Regions from separate parts of the Paenibacillus sp. F024 genome, predicted to be linked through region 2. Evidence: riboswitches for the same ligand, from Rfam matches in the RefSeq annotation. Region 2 holds a riboswitch; the other holds the start of a gene.
What was found. A riboswitch is a leader RNA that binds a small molecule or an ion and turns the genes downstream of it on or off. The one in region 2 is predicted to bind fluoride.

Region 1 (11,619 bases), on a different contig from region 2:
TCGTTGGATTATGAGCAATCGGAAACGGAACTCCCGGTTGGTTTTTCTGAAGAAGAGAAGGTGCATTACGCCCGGCAAGCGCTGAAAATGATGGGGCTAACCGATCACTTTGCTCCATTAGTAGTGATTTGCGGTCATGGTAGCCACAGCACCAACAATCCGTATGCTTCCTCGTTAGACTGCGGTGCATGTGGAGGGGCATCGGGCCGTTTTAACGCACGAGTTCTAGCCAGCTTGTGTAACCTTCCAAACGTAAGGAATACCTTGGCACACAACGGGATTGTAATTCCGGAAGAGACAGTATTCGTGGCTGCCGAGCATATCACGACCATTAATGAATTACGTTGGGTATATGTTCCCAAACTCTCAAAAGCGGCCCAACATGCATTTGACCGAATTTGTGCAGTATTGCCAAAGGTTACGGAACGTGTAAATAAAGAGCAATTGTCGAAATTGCCCAATCTCGCGCCTCAATTTGGTAAGGCGACGACCGAGATGCAACGTTTTGCGGAAGATTGGAGTGAACTGCGCCCTGAATGGGGACTCGCACGAAACGCTGCATTTATCATTGGAAGTCGCCGGCTTACTAAGGAGTGCAATTTGGAAGGAAGAGTTTTTCTACACAATTATGACTGGCAGAAGGATCATGATGGTACGCTGCTTGCGAACATTATTGCCGGGCCGGCGACGGTGGCTCAATGGATAAACCTTCAATATTATGCGTCTACCGTAGCGCCGCATTATTATGGTAGTGGAAATAAGGCAACTCAAACCGTCACCGCCGGAATCGGCGTCATGCAAGGAAATGCGAGCGACTTGTTGACTGGACTTCCTTGGCAGTCTGTGATGAAATCGGATCAAGAGTTCTATCATCCTTCTCTGCGTTTGCTGGTTCTCATCGAAGCACCCCAGGAGGATGTGAAGCGGTTGCTGGATCATGATCATACGTTCCGTCAAAAGGTTCAAAACGGATGGGTACGACTTGCAAATTTGGATCCAAAGGGATACTGGAATACTTGGTAATTAAACATGTGATTGCCAATATGTACTTATAGTTAGTGGGGAGAAACGATATGAATAAATCAAAAGGTATGATTGAAGCTGAAGTAAGCAGAGCTTTAACTCATTGGGAAAAAGAGTATCTTGGACGCGGTTCTCTAACGGTTAAATCCGATATTTTACGGGATATGATTATTGTTACTTTGCGCGGGATACTTACCCCGGCAGAATACTCCCTTTGTAAAGATAAAGAAGGGATTTTATCTATAAAAAACACCCGAACAAGTTTGGTTGAATCAGGTATCGAGGATCTTAAAGAGATTATTTTGAATATTACCGGTCTTGAAGTCGTGAATTTTCATACCGACATTAGCACAAGAACCGGAGAACGAATCATGGTCTTTCGGCTCTCGGATGATTTAACAAATAAATTATTATAAAGAATACTGACGGCAATATACAAATCAGGTTCGTTGTACGGCTGGTTCTGTTCAAAATTGTTCTGTTCATTGGTCTAAATCCCCAAAACAAGGGAGGTTATCCTATGAATTCAGTTGAAAACAAGAAAGTATTATTTGTGATCGGAATGGAAGATAATATGGAATTGTTATTACATCAGACGGTCAATATCCATCCGGATAGCATGTTGATCCTACAAATAGATGGGCCAGTTATTTCACAACATTTTTGTGATGCGATGCGAGACATAATAATTGCTGTATATGAAGAAAAAGTTAAGGAAATTTTTGTAGTCGGGAAAAAAGGTGACTCGGTCAATAAAGCAGAAAGACAAGAATTACTTAAAAAAATATATGGAAACGAAGAATTAAAAGAGAAATTACGAACAATCCATTATCATTTTGAACATTGCACGCCAGAATTCCCAGGAATCAAGTTAAGTGAATGGCTAGAGGGCAGCAAAACTTCAACTGAAGGCATACAGAAAAGTGTCAATATGATTCGCCAACATCCGTTGATGCCATCTGATGTTCAAGTTCACGGATTATTGATTGACAAGATGGATGGAAAAGTATCAGAAATTAACATTTCCTAAGACAATAATGTTGTTAAGCTATTAAGAATAACTCGACTCTTGCGCAAAAATCCTGACATGTAGCACCTTGGAGAATTGTTTGACGGGGAGTGTAATTTTTTTTGTGTAAATGGGTTTTACCAAAATCAAAGTAACTCAGGAAGGCTTTACATGGAGGGGCGGGCATGATAGGCTCAATAGCCATGGCGATACGAGTTTAGGAGGTATCGCCCGAGCGCAAGGAATCATGCCCGCAGAGGCTCCATGTCAAGCCTGGCTCAAAAGTGAGCGTTATGCAGACAATTCCGCTTGCAACCGGTCTCCGAAATGGATGGCAAGCTGTGATATACATTCTTTCCAACTTCGAAGCGGCATAGTCCATTTTTTGGATGCATCGATTGTGGCAAGATAGATGATCTTCCGCAAAGCATCGTCTGACGGATAAGCCGTTTTTGTTTTGGTTACCTTTCGAAGTTGACGATGATAACCTTCGATAATATTGGTCGTGTAGATCATTTTTCGTATTTCCGCCGGATAGCTGAAATAAGCCGTTAGTTCAATCCAGTTATTCTCCCAAGAGCGAATAATGATAGGGTACTTCTTGCCCCACTTCTCCTTGAAAGCAGCGAAAGCAGTTTCAGCCTCTTCTAGCGTAAGAGCTTGATACACTTTTTTCAAATCAGCCAAGACTGCACGCTCTTCCTTGAAGGGAACGTATTTCATAGAGTTGCGAATCTGATGAATGACGCACAATTGAATCTGCGTTCGAGGAAATGCAGCATGAATAGCCTCGGAAAAGCCAGCTAGACCATCTTTACAAGCGATAAGTATATCTTCAACGCCGCGGCTTTTTAACTCCGTACATACGTTCAACCAGAAGCTGGCACTCTCATGCTCTCCGATCCAAATGCCAAGAATATCCTTCTGCCCCGCCATATTGATGCCCAGAACGCTGTATGCCGCCTTATTGATGATGCGGTTGTCCTGACGAACCTTGAAATGAATCGCATCTAAAAACACGATAGGATAGACCCTTTCAAGCGGTCTGGACTGCCACTCAGACACCAGTGGCATGATCTTATCGGTAACCTTACTGATCATTGTAGGAGACACATCAATGCCATACAAATCCTTCATGTGGTCCTCAATGTCACGAGTTGACATTCCTTTAGCATACAGACCGATAATCTGTTCCTCTAAGCCGTTAACACTCGTTTCATGTTTTTTAACAATCTGAGGCTCGAACTCACTGTTTCGATCACGGGGGACGTTAAGTTCGGTATTACCAAACTTCGTTTTGATTGTCTTTTTACTGTATCCATTGCGGCTATTTCCCGTATTGTCGCCGTCAGAGCTATGTTTGCTGTAGCCTAAATGATCATCCATCTCCGCTTCAAACAACTGCTGGATCGTATCCTTAAATAAATTCTTCAGCATTTCATGTACATCTTCAACTGTACGGCAATCTTTTGCGAGTTCCTTAATCGTTTTGTCCTTCAAGTCTTGCATAAATGATCATCTCCTTAATGGAAAGTTTAACCATTTACACAAAACTTTTTACGCCCTCTCGAAGCGCCGCATTTCATGGGCAACTTCTTCATCTCCCGCATTGTTTTGTTCTTTATCAAATGAAATTCGTGTTCGGTAATCAAAGATAGTGCCAGCAGTTGTCTTATCATAGCGATTTGCATGCTGTATCGAATGAGTTTATGGTTCATAACTGTCCTCCCATTAATCCAGCAAAGCTGAAAAACAGAGATGCGCAACAAACGTAACCGCGTGTGCGCATCTCTGTTCCCGCCTCTATTTTGGTTGCTTCTCTTCCAACCTTATCCGGCGGACAGTGGTTAACCGTCCTCATAGGCTTCAAGCCTCTTCCAGGATCGCTGCAAGCCGCCCCCATTGCGATGAGCTTTGGCTGGACGGAAGTATCATTATCCCTCCGCATGGGTCTTCGCCTTAAATGGAACCACCATTTATGGATAGCATTGGCGAAATCGCTCGCAGGTTACCGCTTCTGATGAAAAAACATGCGAAAATAAGAATCGGCATATGGTCGTGGCGCGCCTGCAACGCGGCTATCCTTCCAGGCCATGCGGGGAACGTACCGGATAAGATTGTATTCAGTTTTCAAGGAGCAATGAGGGTTTGAATAATGTCCCTCTAATATTGATCCTGAATTTCGAAAGCCCATAAGATCAAGGTCAAGTACTGGAGCAGTGGGATTATGAGATGTAAAAAGAAGGGAGTTGCCCAGGTCCACGAACTGAATTTATGATGCAGCGGATAGTTTTTCCCCCTCCCCACTGAAAGGGCGACCTCATTTTCCATGTGAAATTTTGGAGAATGTCATTCCAGTAAGGCTACTCTTGCTTCGATGCGCTTCCAGGCATAGCGACCGGCGAAGTCTTTCATCAGCTTGAGCACTATGGCGCGACTGTGCCGAATGAGAGTCGCTGCGCAATGAAAGAACTCCAGGCGGAAACGGGAAATCGTATAGCCCTGATGCACGGGCTCGCAGCAGTCCAGCTTGAAGCGTTCAAACAAATTGTAGCGAGCAACTTGATCAACAAATCCAATTCGTTGGCTTTATAATCGCTTGTCGCAATGCGATCGATGGAGAATCCGTTTTTGGCTTCCTTGATGTAATTCTCCATGCAACAACGCTGATTGTAGAAGCGCCACAAATCAATCGGCACCCATTCCAGATTGGTCACGATCGCTTCGTATTGCCAGTCCGTGTCGAACACGATGCAGCCCTGGCCGTCGTCAAACACTTGTGCCTTGCGAATAACCGCCACGCGGCGGGGCTTTTGCCAGGACGTCGCTTTGTAGATCAGGGTTATCCCTTCAATGATCCAGTCCTCGTCGACATAGCGCGTCCAGTAACGGCAGGCTTCAACTTCTGCGGCAAGCCTCCGGGTCCATTTGAGCTTGCCGACATAGCCGATTCCTTTGCTTTCCCACAGGCTGTAAAAGTCCTCGCCGCCGAAGCCTTTGTCAAACCGGGCGTACTTCACTTTGCGCTCGCCGAGAAGTTCGAAGGTTTGCTGCAGGAAGTCGGCAGCGTCGGTAGAAGAGTGCGTGTTGCCGGGGCGAAGCACCGCATTCAGGTTCAAGCGGGTCTGGCCTTCAAAGGCCAGCAACGGATGATAGCTTTTTCGCCCAGGCTTGTGCGGATTCGTGCCTTTGGCTGCGCCGGCCTGATCGCCGTAGACGGTCTCCACCGTGGAATCCAGATCGAGAATGAGGTCGGTCGGCAGGCACGGCCGGATGATTTCCAGATTTAGCATCCGCAGTTCAGCCGGCAGCTGCGGACATGACCGGCCTAGCCGCCCCAGCTCCTTGTACAGCAGGCTGTGGTGCGGACAGCGATCACCGAGAAAGCGGTTCAGCAGCGCGTCATGCTGCAACTTGCGGAAGTGGAAAATCCGTTCGCAGCCGAGCATCCAGCCGATGATGAGATAGAGTACTATGCGATGAATAGGGAAAATGGCGTTGTGCGCTTTGCCGCCAGAGAGGTTCCGCATGGCCTCGGCAAGCTTGATTTTTTCAAGGTAGGCCAGAAAGATTTTGATGCCGCCGAAGCTCGTGGCATTTTGCAACGAAAATTCGGTCTTGATTTTGCTGACGTGTGTGGTAGACTTCACCTAAAAGGTGCTCCTCTCTTTGGGTGATGTTGTTCTGGACAAACACCATTCTACCAAAGATTCGGAGCCCTTTTCACGTTTTCAAAGAGTCGTACTTTCGAAATTCAGGTTGATTTCATTTTTAGAGCAAAATCGGAACTGCTTGCCCAAAAACTACCCTCCGCGGCTTCCTTTTTTTTGATACAATCAAATGCCTATTTGAATGTGATGAATTGTTTACTGGCACATTGAGCGAAGAAGTAATGCTTAAAGTTAAAGTAACGTAGCGAGTCGAGGATACGACGATTTCGAAAATTATACACCTTGTTGAAGAAGCACAAGCTGAACGCACACCGTACCAAGCTTTTGTTGATCGATTTGCGAAATATTATCACTGGCTCCTTATAACTCGTGCCAAATAAAGATGCCAAATAAAGATTGACTTGAACGGGAATTTCAACTAAAATAAATAATATGTTCAAAAGGCGATGGAGTTCGCCATAAACCGCCGGTAACGGCTAATGACTCCTACCAGAATTCTTATTCTGGTAGGAGTTTGTCTTTTTATGTGAATAATTGGAAAGGAGGGGTCGATTTGATTTATGTGTATCTCGGTGTCGGCGGAACGCTCGGCGCTATTAGCCGCTATTCACTTGGCATTTGGATAGGAGAACGTTTTGGACAAGCATTTCCGGTTCACACGCTAACGATTAATTTATTGGGTTGTTTCTTACTTTCTCTCTTCTATACGCTGACCACGACAAGATATTTGGTACATCCGCACTTCCGCTCTTCTTTCGGAACAGGATTTGTTGGGTCGTTCACTACGTTTTCGACCTTTAGTTATGAAAATGTAACATTGCTTCAATCAGCACATTATGGATTAGCATTGCTCTACATTGCAGCAAGCCTGCTCGGCGGTTACCTGTTCACAAGCTTAGGTATACGCCTGGGTAACTATGAGAAAGGCAGAATCCAGCAGGAAAGTGAGTAAACGTTAATGGATATTTTATGGATAGGCATTGGTGGGTTTATTGGGGCGATTAGCCGATTTGCTGTCGTGGATGCGTTTAGTCGAAGATCAATATCATCGATTCCTTTCGGAACGTTGACTGTAAATCTGGCAGGCTCCTTTTTACTCGGCCTTTTGTATGGGCTGACTTTGAATTTACATCTTACCGCCCTTATGGGAACGGGCTTCTTAGGAGCCTTCACAATTTTTTCTACATTCCAGTACGAAATTGTACAGATCCGCCGACTATATAAATGGCGCTCTATTGTCTCTTATGTGTCTATCAGTGTGATTTCTGGAATTGCTTTCTGCGCATTAGGTTATGTACTCGGGCATTTGTGGACCTAGACGAACATCAGGAGGATTGCCGCTATGAATTATGCTATTTTTCAATTTATTAACGATTTGTCAGGACATCTTATTTGGCTCGATTCGATTATGGTACTTGTAAGCAAATACGGTTTGGAGTTATTTGCTATATGGCTTGGATTCGTGTGGGTACTTGGCGATGATCGAAGGAGACATATTGTTGAATCGGTCCCGTTATCCAACGTAAGCGTCAAATAAGAAGGTGTATTCCAATCCCATTTAGATTTTGAGACAATTCCGTTAGAGTAGTCGTTGGAGTTTTTCGACTCTACTCGAAAAACTCTAATGGGAGTGTGTCCAATTGCAAACTTTAGAGATGAGGAATCGTTATAGACTCCAGCAGTGGACCGAGATCATTCGTGACTGCCGTTCCTGTGGCCAGACCGTGGTTCGCTGGTGTGCCGATCATGAAATCAGTGTGAAAAGCTATTACTACTGGCTCCGTAAAATCCGTGAAACTGCTTGTGAATCTCTCCCTGCCTTCTCTTCTCCGAATGAATCAACTCTGGTCCCTGTCCCTTCCTCACTACGGATGAACTCTCCACGTCCCGAAGTGAGTCAGGAGCAAGCGGCCATCATCCTTCGTACGGATGCCGTTACGATTGAAATTCATCCGCATGCGTCTACCGCACTCCTTGAACAGACGCTTCGCATCCTGCAGCATGTTCGGTGACATCTCCAAAGCCGATCAACTGTATATCGCCTGTGGCTATACGGATATGCGAAAGTCCATTGATGGACTCATTCATTTGGTGCAACATCAGCTACAGTTGAACCCGTTTCAGAATCATTTGTTTCTGTTCTGCGGTCGCAAGCGTGATCGGATGAAAGCCTTGTACTGGGAAGGCGATGGATTTGTCCTGTTGTACAAGCGACTGGAATCCGGTCAATACCAGTGGCCCATGGATGCGGAGGCCGTACGCTCGATCACGCCACAGGAGTTTCGATGGTTGCTGGAGGGGCTGTCGATCCATCAGCCGAAAGCGGTTAAAAAGCTGGGCTTCACTCCTTCCATGTAGGTCAAACCAGAGCCGAAAACTCTTGTAAAATCTGGGGTTGTACACAATTCTATGGTATAATGATAGGCATAGAATTCAGTGAAGGAACGGTATCTCATGAGCCCCTTGGAACAGCTACAAAAGATGGAGCATCGCATCGGCGACCTGGAAAAAGAGAATAAACGGCTACAGGAAACCGTACAATTTCTAACGCAGAAGCTGTATGGCAAAAGCTCCGAGAAAACAGCTTCCCTCCCAGTAGGTGTGGAGCAGCTGTCTTTATTTGATGAGGCAGAGAAAGCAGCTTCACGCACTGCACCGGAGCCAACCATCGAGCAGATCCAAGGCTACCAGCGAAAAAAGCAGGTAGGTGAACGAGCGGAGCTGCTTCAGGATCTTCCGCATGAGAAGCAACTATGTCAGGTGCAGGACCGTTGTTGTGACATATGCCATAGCGAGCTTGTCTTGGTGGGCGAAGAGTTTGTGCGTACGGAAGTGGAGTTTATCCCTGCCCGCGTGCAAGCGATTGATATCTACAGAGAAACCCTAGAGTGCCGGACCTGTCGGAAAGAGGACAAGCCTCAGATGAAAAAGGCAACGACGCCAGCGCCGGTCATCCAGCATTCGATGGCCTCCGCTTCCTCTGTGGCATGGGTCATGTACCAGAAGTTTGTGAACAGCATGCCCCTGTACCGTCAGGAGAAGGAATGGAAGAGCATCGGCCTTGATCTGAGTCGGGCCACGATGGCGAACTGGATGATCGCGGCCACGAGAGACTGGCTGAAGCCACTGGTGAATCGACTGCATGAGCTACTTGTGCAAGAGCGATATCTGCATGCGGATGAGACGCCCTTACAGGTGATGAATGAGAAGGGACGGAAGAACACGACCCCCTCCTACATGTGGATCTACAGCGGTGGACAGCATAGTGTGCATCCCATACGGATCTTTGAGTACCAACCAGGACGAGGGGCGAAGTACCCGCAAGCATTCCTGAAAGGGTTCAAGGGATATTTACATAGCGATGCCTACTCGGGATATGCGAAGCTAGCAGGGACGATCTCTTGTCTATGCTGGGCACATCTTCGGCGTAAGTTTGTCCAGGCATTACCACCGGAAGTGAAGCATCCGGAAGAGTCCCTTGCCAACGAAGGCATTGCTTACTGCAACAAACTTTTTGAGCTGGAGGCACAGCTTGCATCACATACCGCTGAAGAACGAAAGGAACAACGTCTGGTGCAGGAAAAGCCTGTACTCGATGCTTTTTGGTCATGGATAGAAATGGCCAAAGGTAAAGTTCTTCCCAAATCCAAGCTGGGCGAAGCGCTGAAGTATGCACGTAACCATAAGCAAGAGTTGATGAATTACTTACAAGATGGAAATTGTGTGATCTCGAATAATCTAGCTGAGAACAGCATTCGTCCCTTTACAGTAGGACGTAAAAACTGGTTATTCAGCGGTAGTCCTCGGGGTGCAACCGCAAGTGCAGCGATCTACAGCATCGTAGAGACAGCGAAGGCAAATGGATTGAACCCTTACAAATATCTAGTCTATCTGTTGCAACAGTTACCAGCGATTGCATTTCGTCAGCAGCCGGAGCTACTTGATGTGTACCTTCCATGGAGTCCGGCTGTTCAACAACGTTGTACATAACGCAGAGCCTGTGGATCTTCATGAACCACGGGCTTTTCTTTTTCAATACACCTTCTTGTTTGACGCTTACGTTAAAAATCGTAGAACAGACACATAAAAAGATCGCGGTTTGACATTGCAAACAACAGGGCGAACATAAATATCAGCTCCATACTCACATGGCAACACCGCTGCGAGAAGAAAGCCAATCTGTTATTATGATGGTGCTGTCATATGAAATTAATGAAGAATATTTATCCTGAATTTCGAAAGTACCTTTCTCTAAAAATATAAGAAAAACCTGGCCGCTGGCCAGGTCCTCTAAAATCCTTGTGCAAACCCATACATTTGAGCGTGGGGAGGGATGGGTATGGGGTTCCAACCGCTCTTGAAATCGTGTTTTATTGAATTGATTAGGCGGAAATAACACGATTTCAAAGGCGGCCCGTAAACTTTCCACCCCATACCCATTCCCTCATCTGATCGACTTCGAACTCTCTTCCACTTCTCTTTTCCTTAACCGATCTTCGATGCGGTATTCATATCCATGAACACCCTTATAGTATTCCGGATACATTTCTCCACCACAGGATTCACAAGCGAATTGTGGCGGAACTTCCGGATCCCCATCGTCCATCATGTCAAAATCTCTGACCACACTAAGCGGTATTTCTTCGCTCTGCGAGCACGTCATACATAGATATTTGACGACCTCTTTGGACTGCAGGTGCTTGCTTAGGCTTAACTGCGTTGGTTTCTTCTTCTTCGCTGGTTTTCGTTTCTTCGATACCGGTGAGATCGTTAATCATCCTTTCTAACACCGCCTTGCTTTTTGCACAAACGGCATGCTTTACGACAAGCTGCCCCTCTTCAAGGCAGACTTCTCCCTTGTACTCATAATAACATTGGCATTTTGGACAAACCATAGGGTCTTTCCCTGTCTGCGCTTTGATCCGTTCTTGCCAGTTCCGCCGACGAATCAGCTTTTGTACCTTCACAATCGTCTTCTTAACCTTCTCCTGCCATGTCTGTACTTTTTCTTTACATTCTTTCTTGATCCGCCGCGCGTATAGTCCATAATGGCGGATCATCTTAAAATGCTCATCTGGAATATGACGAATTAACCGCGAAATAAACTCCTCCGCGGTTACTTTCTCTTCTTTTTCCATATCATCCGTCTTGTCATGGTAGCGAAATACGACATACTCTCCATCGTATTCCTTAATTCGCTCGATCGCTATGGCCGGACGACGGATATAACGTCCAATGTACCCCAGTTGCGTTTTTACGTCCCCTTTCTGTTTTGGGGCATGTACATAGAAGCCTTCCTCATTTTCGGAGTAGGCTTTTTGCAGCAACGGCTGTACCTGTTTCTTCTGCTCTTCCGTTAAGTGACGGCGAATGAGCTTCAGCACCACCGTCTGCCATTGTTTTCGCAGTTTCTTAAACGGAATGTAGTCGTAGGTCTTCCACTCCCCGTTCGCTGTCATACCTCCCATTGTCACAAGCATATGCACGTGCGGGTTAAAATTCAGTTTCGATCCGAAGGTATGTAAGCCTGCAATAATCCCAGGCGTTACTTTATGTTTCTTCTCAAAGTGTTCTTGTACCAGTCGGGCTGCTTCGTCCATGAACTCTTTCAGCATTTCCCGGTATTTCAGAAAAATGTCGCGTAATCCTTCATCGATGGTAAGGATGACATGCCTATGGTTCACTTGAAACACGTCTTCCGCCATCACACGGCTCCACTCTTCTGTTTCTCCGCATGAGCACGTCGTACAGAACCGTCCCTTACAGCGGTAAGGAATTTTTCTCGTGTCATGACACCCTTCACAAACCAGCAACTTAAAGCCGTTCCTGGGATTCCCGCAACCAAGAAATTTCTCGATCTCTTTAACGACAACCAGCCGGATTCGTGTTTTATTCTTTTCATAAAACTGGGGCCAA
Region 2 (11,619 bases):
ACACAAGAAAATCGACGAAAAATTAATTTGTTTGCGCTTTCATGGCTTTAAAGGTACCTTTTCATAAAAATATGCGCTTTGTATAATCCTTAAGGGAGAGCCATCGGACACCGACTTTTCTGAGAGTGGAAAGTCATAAAAATATTGCTACAGGAGGCATACGAATTGGCAACTAATGTAAGCAGCTTGAGAAAAACTTGGTTTTCAAATCCCAAAGCGAACATCTTAGCCGGAATGACCGTCGCACTTGCACTCATTCCTGAAGCGATTGCTTTTTCAATCGTAGCTGGGGTCGATCCCATGGTTGGTTTGTACGCATCGTTTTCGATTGCAGTCATCATTTCATTTTTTGGTGGACGGCCTGGGATGATTTCCGCCGCGACGGGAGCCATGGCCCTACTCATAGTTGGGCTCGTTCGAGACCACGGGGTGGAATTCTTATTTGCTGCCACAATATTGACGGGGATCATTCAGGTTATTGTCGGCTTTTTAAAACTGGGTAGGTTTATCAGCTTTGTGCCTCATTCCGTTATGACTGGTTTCGTGAACGCTTTGGCTATCCTTATTTTCATGTCTCAATTGACGCATTTTGTTGGCCAAGGTTGGGTTATGTACGGTTTGGTTGCGCTAACGCTTTTGATTATTTATGTACTCCCACGATTCAGCAAAGCGGTACCGTCTGCTTTGGTAGCCATCATTATCGTATCGGTCATCACGATCAGTCTAAAGATTGACGTGTTCACAGTAGGGGATATGGGAACCATTACGAGCTCCTTTCCGGTTTTCCACTTACCTAATTTTGTTCCATCCCTGGACAATTTATTGATCATTCTGCCATATTCCATCTCGCTGGCTTTAGTCGGTCTTCTGGAATCCTTATTAACCGCAACCATTGTTGACGATATGACAGATACAAGCAGCAATAAGGACAAGGAAGTGAAGGGACAAGGTATCGCTAACGTCGTAACGGGGTTTTTCGGAGGCATGGCCGGTTGCGCCATGATTGGCCAATCGGTCATAAACGTAAAATCCGGAGGCCGTACACGACTTTCCACCTTTGTCTCAGGTGTTTTTCTGATCTTCCTGATTATTGTTCTCGGCGATGTCGTTAAAGAAATCCCAATGGCCGCGCTTGTCGGTGTCATGATTATGGTCTCGATTGGAACATTTGACTGGCAATCGCTTATTCAGTTAAAAAAGATCCCATTTGGCGATTCACTTGTGATGATCGTCACGGTCAGTATCGTAGTTCTTACCCACGATCTATCTTACGGGGTTATGGCAGGCGTGCTGCTGAGTGCACTTATTTTTGCCTGGAGAATATCTAACCTGCGTATCACAAGCCGAATGCAATCGGACGGTCATAAGATATATTCGGTATCAGGGCAGCTGTTCTTTGCCACCACATCACATTTCGTTGATAAGTTTGACTACATGCACGACCCGGATAAAATCATCATTGATTTTTCGCATTCGCATGTATGGGACCACTCTGCGGTTAATGCTATCGCGAAAACAATTGCGAAATATCGTCAATTAGATAAGGATGTTACAATTTTAGGGCTAAATGAAGAAAGCAAACGGCTTATAGATAGAATTGGTATCGAATCGCCTAGCGGTCATTAAGGACAGTTCGGCGCAAATCTTGGTCTTGGCTGCGGCCATCCACCAACGATTGCCGAGCTACAGCTGGGGGAAGTCGTGCTAGAACCTCGGCTGCGGCGGTTTCGATTGTTTCCTGGCCTCGCGCCAAGTCGGAGAGGCCGGTCGCGTGAAACCGCAAACTAAATTCAATGTGAATTGCGACCCCTTATTTAGAAGGGGTCTTTTCTTTGTTCAGATCCAACACTGTTTCAGTGAATGAGCATTTTGCGATCGTTCCATTAGATCCGGGGGCAGTAGAAACTTGTTTTTCAAAGAAACAAATTGCCCATAATAAAATGCTCATGTTGTTCAACTCACGATTAACTTAGACCGAGAAAATTGCACGCACCGTATACCTTTATATTTTACGTTTTAAGAAGTCGGCATACTAATCATGTGGCTAGGGATATACTTAGGTGTTTATCTGTCTTAAAACGCATAATAAAGCCTTTAAAAACGATATTTTTTATTGACCTAAAAACATTTTTAAATAAATAAATTATGTGTTATCATGGCTTCAGTTTAAGCCCATACGAACCATTAGACGTAATCATGAAGGAGAGACTCAACGAATGGAGTTTGTTTTGTACCTTGTATTAATCTTACTTTTTACCAAAATTTCTGGACACGTATCCGTCCGTTTAGGACAACCTGCGGTACTAGGCAAATTACTCGTCGGCATTATTTTAGGTCCTGCGGTACTTGGCTGGATACAAGACGGGAGTTTCATTCATCAGTTTGCTGAAATCGGTGTTTTATTGCTGATGTTTATTGCCGGACTGGAAACCGATATGGACCAGCTGCGAAAAAACTGGAAGCCTGCTTTCGCTGTAGCGGTTGGCGGCATCATTCTCCCTTTTGTTGGCGGCTATGGGGTAGGGGAATTGTTTGGTATGTCTCAAGGACATGCGTTATTCCTTGGTGTGCTATTCAGCGCCACCTCCGTCAGTATTTCTGTTCAAGTGTTAAAAGAAATGAATCAGTTGAATTCGCGAGAAGCGACTACGATCCTGGGCGCGGCAGTTGTGGATGATGTATTGGTTGTGATTTTGCTGGCCGTCTTGACTAGCTTCCTTGGAACAGGGGCCGATGTTTCTTTGGGACTTGTGATTGGTAAAAAACTCTTGTTCTTTATCGGAGTTTTTGTAGCCGGGTGGTTAATTGTCCCAAGAGTTTTAAAATGGCTTTCGAATATCCGAGTGACCGAGCCCGTTATTGCCACAGCCTTAGTGGTCTGCTTCGCATTTGCCTATTTCGGGGAACTCATGGGGATGGCCGGAATTATTGGGGCTTTTGCTGCTGGACTAGCGATCTCACAAACGCCCTTTAAACACCATGTGGAACAAAAAATTGAGCCGATCGCGTATTCCATTTTTGTTCCTGTCTTTTTTGTAAGCATCGGCCTTAACGTTTCCTTTGAGGGTGTGGGAAGTCAGATTGGGTTTTTGGTGGTGCTGACCGTATGTGCCGTCATCACAAAATTAGTTGGCGGTGCATTTGGGGCAAGACTGACCGGGTTTAATATGCGTTCTTCATTAGCCATTGGATCAGGTATGGTCTCCAGGGGAGAAGTGGCTTTGATTATTGCAGCTACCGGCTTACAAGCTGGATTACTTCTGCCGCAATACTTCACGTCAATTATCATTACGATCATCTTGACCACGTTGATTGCCCCTCCAATGTTGAAGGTCATGTTTATGGGGTCTAAACCATTAAAAGAAAATGAGGGAACGTTGTAGACGTTTCATTCGTTGACGCGCATTTATTTGTAGCATAAAATGAATCTGATCTTCAAACGGCGATGGAGTTCGCCATAACCGCCTTGTGCTAATGACTCCTACCAGTGTTTTTGTGCTGGTAGGAGTTTATTTTTTGATGAAAGGAAGTTGTGCATGAATGTTGTTGCGCTTGTCATTGGCGGGTTCATTGGGACGATCCTGCGATATGCGACTGGGGATTTCATTCCTCCATTATCAAACGGGTTCCCACTTGGCATTTTAATAGTTAACTTCTTGGGCTGCTTCTTATTAGGATGGTTTTTTACGGTTACGTTGGAGCGCTGGAACATTCGTCCTGAAATACGACTTGGTTTAGGTACTGGCGTGATCGGGGCTTTTACCACGTTCTCAACGTTTTCGGTCCAAACGGTTGATCTTATGCAACATGGGCACTTCTTTGTCGCCGCTTTGTATGTTCTCTTAAGCATCATTGGCGGGTTACTGCTGACTTTTGCCGGAGTCCATTTGGCCAAAGTGCAAAAGAGAGAGGGAACGGCATGATTTGGCTTATTGGTCTTGGCGGCGTTCTAGGAACGCTCTCTCGTTTTTACCTGGGGAAATGGATAAGCGCCAAGGGAAAATCAACGTTTCCTTGGGGAACATGGGTGATTAATTTAACCGGCTCATTTACACTAGGGATATTCTTTTCCCTACACACGAACCATGCGATTTCGGACTTGGTTTGGCTGATAGTCGGCACAGGGTTTTGTGGTGCATACACGACGTTTTCGACATTTGGCTACGAGACAAGCCAACTTGTACAAAAAGGGGAAGTCGTAAAAGCTGGGGTTTATGTGGTGACTTCCGTGCTGCTGGGGTTATTAAGTGCTTTTTTAGGTATTACTTTACTAAGATGATCTGGTATTAATCGCAATTGTTTACAAACCTTTCACAATATAATTCGTTGATTATATAAGTACATTAATATATATTTATTACATAATTCCTTTGATGTGAGGTGAATATATGGATAAGCCGCTGCGCATGTATTTCTTGTGTGTTCATAATCGGTGTAGAAGCCAAATGGCCGAAGCATTCGCCAAACATTACGCTGGAGAAAAAGTGATCGCTGGCAGCGCGGGCGTGGAAGAAAGTACAATTCACCCGTTAACGGTTCAGGTCATGAAAGAAGTAGGCATCGATATATCGGATCAACAATCGAAACGAATTGATATGAAAGCTTTCATCAGTTCCCAAATCGTCATTAAGCTTTGCGAACAAGTGAATGAAAAATGCCCCATTGTGCCTTTTGGCATCATGAATGTGCAGTGGGATATCCCTGATCCAACTCCAAACCAGGGCGAGGGGAGCATTGAAGAATTTCGGGCCGTTCGCGATTTGATTCAAGAAAAAGTACTGCAGCTGTTAAAAGAGCAAAAGATCGTATAGCGAGTGAAGGGAGGTATTACATGGAACAAATCAATGAAATGGCAGAGAATTTTAAACTGCTCGGTGACAAAACCCGGCTCACGATGATGGCTTTATTGAAGGAACAACCCCTTTGTGTTTGTGACATCGTGGACTTGCTCGAAACGTCACAGCCCAACGCCAGCCAGCATCTGCGTAAATTAAAATCAGCGGGTCTTGTGAACGAAACGCGTAAAGGACAATGGATTTATTATTCCTTGAATATAGAAGACAAACCCTACATCCAGGCGGTTTTGGGCTATATTCCATCGTTAAAAGAAAAAATTGATCAATTAAAAAATGATTGCAACTAGTGCAGGAGGATTACATGGCTATCACGGCGTTTCTTATATTTTTAGTAACCCTAACTTTTGTAATATGGCAACCCAAAGGATTAAATATCGGCTGGTCGGCAAGTGCTGGAGCGATTCTTGCTTTAATTTTCGGCGTGGTCAGCTTCGCTGATGTGGGTACGGTAACCGGCATTGTGTGGAATGCGACATTGGCGTTTGTAGCCATTATTTTAATCTCATTGGTGCTGGATGAAATTGGATTTTTTGAGTGGGCAGCGTTACATATGGCGCGGCTGGCACGCGGAAACGGTATTCTTATGTTTGTGTTTATCATCCTGCTTGGATCGGCGGTCGCAGCGCTATTTGCCAACGATGGCGCGGCTTTGATCATCACGCCGATTGTACTGGCTATGGTTCGGGCGCTTAAGTTTGATGAAAAGATGATTCTGCCGTTTATTATGGCGAGTGGATTCATTGCCGATACGGCATCCTTGCCGCTTGTCGTCAGTAACTTGGTGAACATTGTGTCTGCCGATTATTTCAACATCGGTTTTGCGGAATACGCGAGCCGTATGATTGTTCCGAATTTCTTTTCCATCATCGCGAGTCTGCTGGTGTTGTATCTGTATTTCCGCAAAAGCCTCCCGAAAAGCTACAATCTTACCCAGCTTAAAAAGCCAAGTGAAGCCATTAAGGATATGAGGCTGTTTAAATTATCTTGGGTCATTTTAGCTGCGCTGCTTGTTGCGTATTTCGTCAGTGAATTTTTCTCGATTCCTGTATCCATTGTAGCCGGGATCGCCGCGATTGCCTTTTTGATCGCTGCGAGAAAAAGCCCAGCGATTCATACCTGGAAGCTTGTGAAAGGTGCGCCATGGGCCGTTGTCATTTTCTCCATTGGTATGTATGTGGTCGTTTATGGCTTGCGAAACGCCGGTCTTACCGACGCGTTAGGCAGCGTCATTCAAGCGGTCGCAGACAATGGGCTGTTCGCGGCGTCGATAGGTATGGGCTTTATTGCAGCAATCCTGTCGTCCATTATGAACAACATGCCAACGGTCATGATCGATGCACTGGCGATCCAAGGCACTCAAACCGATGGGTTCATTCGTGAAGCGCTGATCTATGCCAATGTGATCGGTTCGGATTTAGGGCCGAAAATTACTCCGATCGGCTCACTGGCAACTCTGCTTTGGCTGCATGTGCTGTCCACGAAAAATGTGAAAATCAGCTGGGGGTATTACTTTAAAATCGGGATTATTTTAACCGTTCCAACGTTGTTGTTTACCCTCATAGGTCTTTACTTATGGCTCTATGTCATCCAAACATGGAACGTGAATGTATGGGTATGTATTGTGGCGATTGTCGTTGTACTCGTTGTTGTTGCGATGATCATTAAAAGCATATTGGCAAGCAAACAAACCAAAAGAGGGCATCAAGGCGCTTAACGAATTCATATAAAAAAAGGAGATTTATTACCATGGAGAAAAAACCCCTGATTTACTTTTTGTGCACCGGTAATTCTTGCAGAAGCCAAATCGCGGATGGATTTTTGAACGTACTGGGCAGCGACAAATACGAAGTGAAAAGCGCTGGTCTTGAAGCACATGGACTGAATCCGCGTGCGGTTCAAGTCATGAACGAAGCTGGTGTAGACATTAGCAAAAATACGTCGAATGTCATTGATCCTGAAATTTTAAATCGTGCCGATTATGTGATTACGCTGTGTGGTCACGCCGACGAGCATTGCCCGGTGATCTCCAACAAAAACGTAACGAAATGGCATTGGGGCTTTGATGACCCGGCAAAAGCAACCGGAACGGAAGAAGAAATCATGAATCAGTTCCGCAGTGTTCGCGATTCGATTAAGAGCCGGATTGAGCAATTCGTCAAAGAAGGGAAATGAGGTGGCTGCTATGATCAAAAGAATGCACGTCGCTTTAAACTGTACGGATCTTAATAAGTCCCTTGATTTTTATCGTGCTTTTTTTGGGGCAGAACCAAGCAAAATCAAAGATAATTATGCAAAATTTGAACTAGAAGAACCGGCCCTTCACTTTTCATTAAATGTCCGTCCCTTTGAACAAAAGGGTGTACTGAATCACTTGGGTTTCCAAGTGAATAACACCGAAGAAGTACTGGCCATGGGGGAGCGGCTGCGTCAAAGCGGGCTGCTGCTCATTGACGAGATGAATACGACTTGCTGCTATGCGGTACAGGATAAAGTTTGGGTGTATGATCCAGACGGCAACGCTTGGGAGATTTTCTACACAAAAGAAGATTCGGAATTTGAATCGGCCGGAGAAACCAAGGATTTATCCTTATGCTGCGCGCCACCATCGGCTCCGGTTGCAATTGAATTTGGATCATTTAAAAAAGGAGTTTAGTCCATGTCGTCTGAAAAAAAATATCATGCTTTGATCCCGGATAAAATTTTCATGGGCGCGGCTGCTGACGTTGAATCGATGGTCAAAAACGAAGGCATTGAAGTGGTCGTGGATCTTCGCGGGGAAGCGACGGAATGTGCCTACCCAGCGGCGAATGCGAAATGGATTCAAATTCCGTTAGCGGACAACTCTGCTGTGCCGCAAGAAAAAGCTTTTGAACAAGCGATCCAGGCCGTCACCGAAGCTTACCAGCAAAACAAGAAAGTTGCCTTTCATTGTGGCGGAGGAAAAGGACGGACCGGTACGGTAGCCGCTGGCACCTTACTTGCTTTGGGCTTAAGTGTTACGCTCGACGAAGCCGAGGCGAAGGCAAAGAGCATTCGCAGCATCATTGATATTAAGCCATCACAGAGAGAATCCCTGAACAAATTATATCCCGGTAAATAAGTACGCAAGAAACCACTCAGGCCGAGTGGTTTTCTTTTTGCGATTAAAATATTTGCATAATGCAAATTATTCGTGTATAACTAAGACATGAGGTGAAACCACAGTGGAAAATGCTCGCGAACTATTTCAAATCATGACACGCCGTTTTGGGTTTCTCAATAAAAGTTGCTGTTCGGCCGGTGGATGCGATATTTCCTTGGTCCAAAGCCATATTCTTTACGAAATTGACCGTCAGCATAAACCGTCCATTCAGCAGATAGCAGAGGCGTTAGGTACTGATATTACGACCTTTAGCCGACAAATCCAATCGTTAATCAAAATGAATTTAGTGAAAAAATCGCCTGATCCGGACGACCGCAGGGTATATGTGCTTTCGCTCACGACAGAAGGTAAATACGTGGCCACGACGATTGACCAGCAAATGAACGCTTACTTAGGTGAAGTGTTCTCTCATATGAACGATTTTGAAAAAGAAACGGTCATACGCTCCATTAAACTTTTGAATGAGGCCATGGCGAAATCCAGCCAATGCTGCACGACCCCTTTGGGGTGATTTCTTTTCTCTAAAACTTGTAAATTGCAAATAAATCGGAGGGCATTGGTATGAATAAGGTATTAGATACGATTGTTATCGGAGGGGGGCAGGCGGGTCTTGCTTCCGGATATCATCTACAGAAGCAGGGACTTCAATTTTTGATTTTAGAAGCAAGCGACCAAGTAGGCGGTTCCTGGCCGCGCTATTACGACAGTCTAAAATTATTTTCTCCAGCACGCTTCGCGTCGCTACCGGGCATGAAGTTCCCAAGCGAGCCGAACCGGTATCCACATAAAGATGAAGTCACTCTCTATTTGCAAGATTACAGCAGAACGTTTCAGCTGCCGGTCATGACCAATCAGCGTGTGGACTCCATAACAAGGGACGGGGAGGGGTTCACGATTATCACGATGGCAGGGGATACGTTTTGGTCCCGAACGATCATTAATGCCACCGGATCATTTCACAATCCATTTACGCCAGCTATAACGGGACAGGGGGCTTACCAAGGCCATATCCTTCATTCCTCCGCATACCGGACTCCGGAGCCTTTTATCAATCAAAGAGTGGTGGTGGTCGGGCGTGGCAATTCGGCCGTTCAGATCGCCGTCGAGCTGGCCGAGGTAAGCAAGACGTCGTTAGCTGTACTACGGCCCGTTCAGCTCATGAAGCAAAAAGTGTGGGGGCAGGATCTTCATTTTTGGATCAAAGTGACGGGTATAGACACCTTTCCCTTTTGGCGATTGGGCAAAACTGCACCGAGTTCACCTTCGGTCATTGATTTGGGCCAATACAAGGAGCGACTGGCCGCAGGAAAGCCGGATCAACAACCGATGTTTACGTCCTTTTATGAGGGTGGCATCATTTGGCCAAACGGGATAAAGGAACCGGTGGATACGGTGATCTTTGCGACCGGATACCGACCGCATATTCCCTACCTTCAAGCGATTGGCGCGCTGCATGCAGAAGGAAGGCCATTACATAAAGCGGGCGTAAGCACCGTCCCTGGGCTTTATTATGTGGGACTCGAAGGGCAGCGTTCCTTTGCTTCTGCGACTTTAAGGGGGGTGGGGCCGGACGCAGCATTTGTTATCGGAAAGCTGTTACGTCATCTGAAAAGCTGAAATAGCCTATCTTTACATAAGGGAGTGTGGCCCCTATGAATCTCAATCGGTACGTTGCGGAAACGCTCATGAGACAGAAGCAAGACGATATTGAACGATCCGCTAGGGAAGCTTGGAAATGGTCCGAAGCCACGCAAAAGCAATCGGGAAGATTCTTTCGGCGGCGGCAAATCGCGACGGCAACACCAACGGCTTGCTGCGCTACTGGCTGCTGTTGATTATATAAAAATTAACCTAAGGGAGTGATTGTTCATGACTCAAGTAAGTAATGATCAAATTCGTCAAAATGTTCGCAGCCGTTACAAAGAAATTGCTTTGCAGCCGGTAGAGGATAGCTCCTGCTGTGCGCCAACTTCCGCAAGCTCCGGCTGCTGTGATGCGCCGGTGGATTACGCGGATGTGTCTGCCAAGCTTGGATATTCGAGCGAAGAATTAACCGCTGTTCCGGACGGAGCAAATCTTGGTCTTGGCTGCGGTAATCCCCAAGCGATTGCCGAACTCAAACCGGGCGAGGTCGTGCTCGACCTTGGCAGCGGCGGTGGTTTTGACTGTTTCCTCGCCTCGCGTCAAGTCGGAGAAGCCGGTCGCGTAATTGGCGTAGACATGACGCCGGAAATGGTAAGCCGCGCCCGCACTAATGCCACCAAAGGCGGCTTTACGAACACCGATTTCCGTTTAGGGGAAATTGAACATTTGCCTATTTCCGATCAAACGGTGGACGTCATTATCTCGAACTGCGTGATCAATCTTTCCCCGGCCAAGCAGCAAGTGTTCGACGAAGCGTTTCGGGTGCTGCGCTCCGGCGGCCGTTTGGCCATTTCGGATGTTGTCACAACCGCGGAACTGCCTGCGGAAATCAAAAACGACCTGGATGTGATGTATTCGGGTTGTATTTCAGGAGCTTCCTCCGTTGATGAAGTCAAAGCCATGCTAACCCGAAGCGGATTTACGGATGTGGTCGTGGAGCCGAAGGATGAATCGAAAACATTTATCAAGGATTGGGTGCCGGGATCTAACGTTGAAAATTACATTGCTTCGGCAGTAATTACGGCCGTTAAACCATAATGGTATCGCCTTAAACGTTCGATGATCGTAAAAAAGCTCCTGCAGCTGCAGGAGCTTTTGCTGTTGCTCTCTATTAAACAGCTTAGATCCGAATACGGCAATGTTGCCATGGTTGTGGATGGGGTTAATGATGCGCCGGCGCTTGCGGCTTCTACCATAGGGATCGCCATGGGTGGAGCCGCTACCGACACCGCCTTGGAAACCGCAGACGTTGCTTTAATGGGGGATGATTTAAGGAAACTTCCATTTGCGATAAAACTTAGCCGTAAAGCTCTAAATATCATCAAGCAAAACATTACCTTTGCGCTTGCTATTAAATTGATTGCTTTACTGCTCGTTAATCCCGGCTGATTAACGCTTTGAATCGCCATTCTGTCCGATATGGGGGCAACGCTTTTGGTCGCCTTAAATGGTTTGCGCTTGATGCGAGTGAAACAATAAAGGTGAAAGGCTTCCGGGTTGTCAAAAAAGCTCCTGCATCTGCAGGAGCTTTCTTTGCGATTGTTCGCCTTTTTTGCGTCCGGAAGATCGATCGCTTATGTTTACTCCGGGGTTCTGAAGACCTCTTTTAAAATGGCCAGCGCCTTTTGTTGAGCGAATTTGTCCTGCTGCGCAAGAAACAGATTGATTTCCATGATCGTTTCCGTTGGCGCTTTCATTCTGACCTGGACACAGCCCTGCCCAAGAGCACAAGTGAGCGGTAGAGGGGATATTGATTCATATCCAGACCGATTTCGACCGCGATCATTTCTGCCGTTCGTCTGGCTACGCCAGGAATGGTGTCAAGCAGGTTCCAGGTCTTCCTCAAAAGGGAGCATACGCTTCTTGATCTCTTAATCCAGCCTACTTATTTCTTCATCTAAATAATCGATGTGCCTGAGTTGGGCACCCAGCATAAGTTTCAGATGAGGACCCATCAAGCCGTTGAACATGGTTTAC

Region 1: another riboswitch for fluoride. It lies ahead of crcB (fluoride efflux transporter CrcB); the one in region 2 lies ahead of crcB (fluoride efflux transporter CrcB).

Annotation. Positions count from the first base shown of each region.
Region 1 covers NZ_JBVASZ010000024.1:8,892-20,510, forward strand. Annotated here, with positions in the region: gene ACZYR9_RS20220 (DUF2309 domain-containing protein) at 1-1,023, shown strand, start outside; gene ACZYR9_RS20225 (Na-translocating system protein MpsC family protein) at 1,074-1,439, shown strand; gene ACZYR9_RS20230 (carbonic anhydrase) at 1,544-2,053, shown strand; gene ACZYR9_RS20235 (IS256 family transposase) at 2,324-3,541, opposite strand; gene ACZYR9_RS20240 (hypothetical protein) at 3,568-3,750, opposite strand; partial or broken gene ACZYR9_RS20245 (IS1380 family transposase) at 4,382-5,682, opposite strand; fluoride riboswitch at 6,137-6,199, shown strand; gene crcB (fluoride efflux transporter CrcB) at 6,266-6,655, shown strand; gene ACZYR9_RS20255 (fluoride efflux transporter FluC) at 6,662-7,021, shown strand; gene ACZYR9_RS20260 (hypothetical protein) at 7,046-7,240, shown strand; gene tnpA (IS66 family insertion sequence element accessory protein TnpA) at 7,344-7,715, shown strand; gene tnpB (IS66 family insertion sequence element accessory protein TnpB) at 7,705-8,061, shown strand; gene tnpC (IS66 family transposase) at 8,158-9,693, shown strand; gene ACZYR9_RS20280 (IS91 family transposase) at 10,332-11,619, opposite strand, start outside.
Region 2 covers NZ_JBVASZ010000004.1:72,078-83,696, reverse strand. Annotated here, with positions in the region: gene ACZYR9_RS06640 (SulP family inorganic anion transporter) at 235-1,626, shown strand; partial or broken gene arsM (arsenite methyltransferase) at 1,636-1,774, shown strand; gene ACZYR9_RS06630 (cation:proton antiporter) at 2,217-3,383, shown strand; fluoride riboswitch at 3,433-3,491, shown strand; gene crcB (fluoride efflux transporter CrcB) at 3,537-3,923, shown strand; gene crcB (fluoride efflux transporter CrcB) at 3,920-4,279, shown strand; gene ACZYR9_RS06615 (arsenate reductase ArsC) at 4,389-4,811, shown strand; gene ACZYR9_RS06610 (ArsR/SmtB family transcription factor) at 4,832-5,143, shown strand; gene ACZYR9_RS06605 (arsenic transporter) at 5,158-6,570, shown strand; gene arsC (arsenate reductase (thioredoxin)) at 6,603-7,028, shown strand; gene ACZYR9_RS06595 (ArsI/CadI family heavy metal resistance metalloenzyme) at 7,039-7,509, shown strand; gene ACZYR9_RS06590 (protein-tyrosine phosphatase family protein) at 7,513-7,956, shown strand; gene ACZYR9_RS06585 (MarR family winged helix-turn-helix transcriptional regulator) at 8,060-8,509, shown strand; gene ACZYR9_RS06580 (flavin-containing monooxygenase) at 8,560-9,615, shown strand; gene ACZYR9_RS06575 (hypothetical protein) at 9,651-9,833, shown strand; gene ACZYR9_RS06570 (arsenite methyltransferase) at 9,868-10,680, shown strand; partial or broken gene ACZYR9_RS06565 (cation-transporting P-type ATPase) at 10,753-11,121, shown strand; partial or broken gene ACZYR9_RS06560 (transposase) at 11,311-11,619, opposite strand, start outside.